Regions from separate parts of the Paenibacillus sp. 3LSP genome, predicted to be linked through region 2. Evidence: a T-box and tRNA genes for the amino acid it is inferred to sense, from the RefSeq annotation. Region 2 holds a T-box; the other holds one or more tRNA genes.
The links. The T-box of region 2 lies ahead of RW092_RS05790 (arginine--tRNA ligase). A T-box ahead of a tRNA ligase gene usually reads a tRNA of that ligase, here a tRNA-Arg.
Positions count from the first base shown of each region.

Region 1: it has a tRNA-Arg gene. The T-box ahead of RW092_RS05790 (arginine--tRNA ligase) is inferred to sense a tRNA for this amino acid. The anticodon was not compared.

Region 1 is NZ_JAWDJI010000237.1:21,507-24,925, reverse strand. Features, by position in the region: gene ade (adenine deaminase) at 1-770, opposite strand, end outside; gene RW092_RS20490 (hypothetical protein) at 1,009-1,146, shown strand; gene clpP (ATP-dependent Clp endopeptidase proteolytic subunit ClpP) at 1,262-1,858, opposite strand; tRNA gene RW092_RS20480 (tRNA-Arg) at 2,071-2,145, opposite strand; gene RW092_RS20475 (LacI family DNA-binding transcriptional regulator) at 2,361-3,365, shown strand.
Region 2 is NZ_JAWDJI010000074.1:11,291-14,709, forward strand. Features, by position in the region: gene RW092_RS05785 (spore germination protein) at 1-807, opposite strand, end outside; T-box leader at 952-1,174, shown strand; gene RW092_RS05790 (arginine--tRNA ligase) at 1,218-3,089, shown strand; gene RW092_RS05795 (ABC transporter substrate-binding protein) at 3,364-3,419, shown strand, end outside.

The DNA of each region.
Region 1 (3,419 bases), on a different contig from region 2:
GATCCCTCCCGGATCATCAGGTGCATGCCGAGGCGCAGCTTGGCGAGCCCTTGCTCCCGGGTCACGGTCTCGTGGCAGGAAGTCACGCCTGAGGCGATGTAAGCCTGGAGCATCCGCTCGTCGTCGCTTGGGAAATGCCCGGTGACGGTTTTGCCCGCTTCCATTGTGGCTTGGATTTCGCCGAGCATTTTCGGGTCTCCGAATACGACGCCAGGGAAGTTCATGACTTCGCCCAGCCCCTCAACGCCGTCCCAAGTCATCCCGTCGGCAATATCGCGGGTGTCCAGCGACGCCCCGGCATCCTCCAAATGATCGGTGGCGGGTACGCAGGAAGGAAAGGTCGTATATACCTTCAGCGGCAAGGCCTGGCCCTCCTCGTGCATCCAGCGCACGCCCTCCGCCCCGAACACATTGGCGATTTCATGCGGGTCCATAAAAATACCGGTCGTTCCTTTCGGAAGCGCAGCTTTGGCGAACTCCGCCACCGACAGCATGGTGCTCTCCACGTGCATATGCCCGTCCAGGAGCCCGGGAACGAGGTGACGACCTGCCGCATCGATCACGACGGTGTTCTCGCCAATGGTGTGCGTTGCGTCCCCCACGAAGGCGATCCGCCCTTCAGCCACCGCGACGTCCGTATTCGGCTGCAGCTCTCCGGTATACACGTTGACTAAGGTGCCGCCCTTAACCACCAAATCCGCTTTGGCCTTGCCCATGGCGACATCCGCTAACGTACGGCTTACTTCATACAATTTTTTTCTGGATTCCATTTCCCGGTTCGCTCCTTTAAAAAATATCGTTCAAAAAGTCAGACTTCTAACGCTTGCCACCGACCTTATTCCTGCCAAAATTACGATGTTTCAACTGTAACGCTTACCAGACTGCTTATTTCCTCCGTATTTGCCTATAAATAAGCATTTCCGTCGAAATAGTGTTTCTCAGCGTCGTTAGAGCCGCGAGCACGCTAATTTCGCCCCAATAGTGCTTCTCATCAGCGTTAGAGCAGAAGTGCTACTAGATACACGTCATCGGCAGCAGAGCAGCCAGCAGAATTGCTACCTGCAGACGGGCTATCAGCTGAAAGACAGTCAGTCGAAAGACAGCCAGCAGAAGGAAGGCCTCTCTAGAGGCATGGGCCTGTACTAACTTGCGATCCGACTTTTTGAACCTTCGCGTTAAGGTATTTAAAGATAAATATAACAAGAAAGGCCGCTCCTCGAACAGCATTTTCTGTTCGGAGAGCAGCCTTTTCTATATCGCCTTAAGCTTTGGCGGGATTCACTTTCTCGATCACTTGGTCGATCAAGCCATATTCCTTCGCTTCTGCCGCACTCATGAAGTAGTCGCGGTCGGTGTCCTTCTCGATCCGTTCCAGCGGTTGACCCGTGCGTTCCGAGAGGATCCGGTTCAGTTTATCGCGCATCTTGAGGATGCGGCGAGCGCGGATCTCGATGTCCGTCGCTTGACCTTCCGCTCCGCCGAGCGGTTGGTGAATCATAATTTCGCTGTTAGGCAGCGCATAACGTTTGCCAGGTGCACCTGCGTTCAACAGGAAGGCGCCCATCGAAGCCGCCAACCCAACGCAGATCGTGGAGACGTCGGCTTTGATAAATTGCATGGTATCAAAAATCGCCATACCGGCCGTAATGGAACCGCCAGGGCTGTTAATGTAGAGGTGGATGTCCTTGGTTGGATCTTCCGCATCCAGGAACAACATCTGAGCAATGATGGAGTTGGCCACAACGTCGTTGACCTGTGAGCCCAGGAAAATGATCCGGTCTTTGAGCAGACGGGAATAAATGTCATAAGCGCGTTCACCGCGGTTGCTTTGTTCTACGACCATAGGAATATAACTCACCGATAAAACCTCCTTAAAATTCGGGTGTTCAAGTGAACCGCCCCGTCGAATGGAATGGTTTGGGTTCATCATCTCTATCTAAGAATTGACGGAAATGATGAGGATTAATCTCATCATAAACAATTTATTTGAGAAAGTCAAAGAAAGTCAAACTCAAGATAATAAAAAAGTCCAGAACACTTCTGTGACAGGACTTTGCATGTGTATTATAATGGCGCGCCCGCGAGGAATCGAACCTCGATCTCAGGCTCCGGAGGCCTACGTCATATCCATTGGACCACGGGCGCAAATTTAGCGAACAAAATAGATTATATGGCATTTCCACACAAAATGCAAGGTGCAGATCCAAAGGTTTTGCAGAAAATAAATGGGAACCCCCAAAGAGGTGTGGCGGATCTTTTTTTTGTAAGGGATCAAAAAATAGGGGATTGTCATGAAAGCGTTTCTATGATAATTTGAGGAATATATAAAAACGTTTTTATAGACAAGGGTGTAATCAGGGATGGGGAAAGTCACCATTAAGGATGTAGCCAAGGCAGCAGGGGTTTCGATCTCTACGGTATCCAACGCGCTGAACGATGTGGATGTGTTGAATCCGGAGACCAAGTCCCATGTGCTGAAGGTTGCTAAGCAGCTCAATTATGTACCGAACTTAAACGGGAAGCAACTGAAGTCGAAGAAGACGAACATGCTTGGTTTTTTTACGACGAGTGTATCCGGGCCATATTTTTACATTTTGGTGGAGTCGATGGCGCGCGAGAGCGAGCGGTTGGGTTACGGTCTGCATGTCATGGTTACTGCCGATAAGCAAACGATTATCAGCAATATTATGGGCCGCCGGGTGGATGGCGTGATCATCTACGAAGAATTGCGGGTGGATGACCATGATATCGCGATGATGGAGAAGGACAAGGTCAAGGCGGTATTTCTGGATCGGGTGATTCAGAAGGAAACGATGGGGACCGTGATTTTCAATTCGTATGCGTCCGCTTATGAAGCGACCAAATACCTGATCAGCCTGGGCCATAAGAAAATCGCCTACATTTCCGGCGTCGATACGATGTATGACAGCGTACAGCGGAAAGAAGGATATCTCGCAGCCTTGCGGGAGCATCAGCTGCCGATCGATGAGGATTTTATTGTGCAGGGGTATTTTGAGGAAGAGAGTACCTATAATGCGATCCGGGCGTTTATTCACAAGCATCCGGGCAAAGTGCCGGACGCGATTCTGGCCGGTAACGATTTGAGCGCCATCGGGTGTATCAAAGCGTTGCGTTCGTATGGCCTCGAAGTTCCAAGGGACATCAGCGTCGTAGGGTTTGACGATATTGATATTGCCCAGTATTTTACGCCGCCTCTGACGACGGTTCGTAATCCAATCGCCAGACAAGGGATCTTGGCAGTTAATCACCTGGTGAACATGATTAAGAAGCAGGAACAGGGCAAGGTGCAGAAGCTGGATGGTCAATTGATTGTGCGGGGCTCAAGTCATGTACGTTTAAGCTAAGAGAAGCTGAGACGGAGCTGAACTTGAGCTCAGCGAGAATTGTAAGCGGTTAAT
Region 2 (3,419 bases):
CAGGAAGTCGACGAATAAGGACGGCGCAAGGAGCACGAATGGCGTTCCGTCAATAAAGATAGCAATTCGTCCCTCCATGACCCCCGCCGCAATCGTATCTGGACGATCCGTGTTGTACAGCATCGGAAAAATCGTAAGCTTGTTATCCTGATTCATCACTTCCTCAATATATTCGCCCTCCAGCACGCGGTCCACTTGGAGGTTGCTGAGTTTGTCTTTCAGTTTACTTACGATCTGTTGATCTGCTAATCCATCCATGTACATAAGTGCGAGCTCTGTTTTAGTTTTATTGCCAGCCTGAATCGTCTGGACGCGAACCCGTGTATCCTTCACCCTATGACGAACCAGGGAGATATTCGTGCGGATCACCTCCGTAAATGCGTCCTTCGGTCCCCGAATAATCGGATGGGTATCCGATTCGGTAATTGCGCGTTCCTCTAATCCGGGAATGGAGACAAGCAAACCATCCTTATATCCGTCGATCAGAATCAGTGCTCCGCCTGACAACATTCCATTACTCGCATCCTCATGGTTCGACACGAAGCTGATGCCGCCTACGTTTACGACCTTGTCTTTGAGCTGGGTTGGCGTCATCTCCCCGTCTGAGGTCATCTCTAGAATCGGGCGGATGACATCCTGCTGTAAGATTTGACTATCAATAAGTCCTTCAATATAAACAATTGTGACTTGGGTTTGGTCCACCGGTAACAACTGACGGAACACGACGTCCGAACTGTTCCCAAAAAGTTCACTAAGGATTTCCAGGTTTTGCTGCAGTTTATCGACAAACTCGTCCGGTTGTTGCATGTTACGAGCCCCTTTGTTCTGATGGAAGTAGTAAGAGTATGACCAAAATTTAGTAATTCTACTCGAAAAGGCTACTCAAGGATTGTTTTTAGGAAAAGGCGAATTGACATTCCAAGCGAACCGGATATAATAATACAAAATATCCCACATTCGACGATTGGGAGAGTAACTGTCCGTTCTAGTCCAAGCGAGCCGGGAGGGTGGAAACCGGTACAGGGCTGACAGTGAAGCGGACCCATGAGAATGGTTGCTGAACGCAAAGTAAAGTAAGCAACCACGGCCCAAGACCGTTATCCTGCAGAGTGGTTAAACGTAGAGTTTAACAACAAGAGTGGTACCGCGAGCGCGTAATGCCTTCGTCTCTTTGATGAGATGAAGGCTTATTTTTTTGCCCCGGAGGAGTGGATGGAATGATCAGTAGATCGATGAAAAAGCATCTGAAAACGACCGTACAGCAAGTCCTTTCAAGGCTTGGACACAGCGTCGAGGAGCTGCCAGACATTGTAATTGAACGCCCCGCCCGTGCCGAACACGGGGATTATTCGACCAACATCGCGATGCAGCTGGCCAAAACCTTGCGCCAACCGCCGCTGCAGATTGCCGCGCTGCTTAAGAATGAACTGGAGCAAACGGGCCGCATGGAAGGGCTGTTCCACCAGATCGAAACGGCGCCGCCGGGCTTCCTGAACTTCCATCTGGATTGGAATGAATGGGCTCGCAAAGATTTTCTACTTCCGCAGGCTGTTCGTGAAAAAGTCGTGATCGAACATACCTCCATCAATCCGAACAAGTCCGCTCATATTGGTCATTTGAGGAATGCCTGCATCGGCGACTCGCTGGCAAGGCTGCTTAAGCGAGCTGGTTACCAAGTCGAAGTGCATAATTACATCGACGATCTAGGGAATCAGTTGGCTGACACCGTCGTTGGGCTGCTTCATGTAGATCATCAGGCTGCTCATGTGAGATTCGGGGATTTCTGTTGGGACATCTATTCCAACGTGAACAAGGAATACGAGGATCAACCTTCGCTGTTAGAGCAGAGAACGAAGGTGCTGCAAGCGCTGGAGGCTGGGGACGGGAATCTGGCTTGGGTTGGCTTACTTACAGCAGAGCGCATCGTGCGGGAGCATTTGGAAGAAATGAAGGCGTTTGGGATTGATTACGATTTGTTAGTTTGGGAGAGCAACATTGTCCGGGAAGGGTTCTGGGACACGGCCTTCCGATTGCTCCAGCAAACCGCACTCTTCCAGAAGGAGACGTCTGGTAAACTGGAGGGGTGTTGGGTCCTGAAGCAACCTGCAGACGAAGATGTGGATCCTGAAGCAGAGCATCAGGCTGATAAGGTGCTCGTTCGGTCCAACGGAATTTTGACCTATACGGCCAAAGATATCGCCTATCATCTGTGGAAGTTCGGGGTACTCGGAAATGATTTCATGTACAAGTCGTTTGCGGACGGGCTCTGGACAACCCGTGCAGACGGTGTCACTGCTGATTACGGCAAAGCAGATCTCGTCGTGAACGTAATCGACCACAGGCAAGCGTATCCACAGGCGATGGTGAAGCAAGCGCTGGAGGCGTTAGGCTTCACAACCCAGGCGGAGAAGCTGCGTCACGTTGGTTACGGCGTCGTCTCGCTAAGCCCGGCCGCAGCCCGGGAGCTGGGCCTCGACACCTCAGACGGCAAAGCTTCGTACGCCATGTCCGGCAGACAAGGAATCGGTATCAAAGTGTCCGAATTGCTGGATCGGATGGAAACGCAGATCGATGCCAAGCGTTCTGATTCAGAAGGGTTGTCCAGCCGTCGGATTGCCGCAGCGGCGATCCGGTATTACCTGCTCCGGTTCGCTTTACCAACCGAAGTGGTATTCGACATTCAGCAGGCCACAGAGACGACCGGCAATACCGGCGTCTATCTGATGTACGCGCATGCCCGGGCGGCCAGCATCTTGGCCAAAGCTCAAGCCGACGGGATTCCTCGGGCGGAATCGCTCCAGCTTCCGGAGGACATCGCCCCTCAGGATCGTGCGGAACACGTCCTGCTGAGACAAATCGCGGCATGGCCGGATACGCTGGGCACTGCGTGTGAGGAACTATCCCCAACACCGATCTGTCATTACGCTTATGAGCTCGCTACCTTGTTTAATCATTTTTATACCGCCTGTCCGATCCTAAAAGCCGAGCCCGAGCGGCAGACCTACCGCCTATGGCTTACGGCAAAATTTAAGGAGACCATCGCAGAGGTGCTGGAGGTCATCGGATTGCCAGCTCCGGATCACATGTAAACAAGGGCAAGGCAAGAGTAACACCAAGTGAAAGGCGCGACTGGAACCAACCAGCCGCGCCTTTTATGTGGGTGTCCCCCTCAGTCGCGATGCAGTTAATCAATGTTTTTTGATATCAATATTATTCGTGACGTTTTTTTGAATAAATTGATTCTTCGGCAAGTATGTTTTACTGGAAGGGATGTACACAGAATTGATTCATAAGTTAAACCATCGAGTTAAGCGCTTAACACGATGAGATTTACAAACCAAGGAGGGATCAAACATGGCATTGATGAAAAAAAGAGGTTGGGCCATCGCTTCCGTATTGTTGTGTACGGCTTTAGGCGG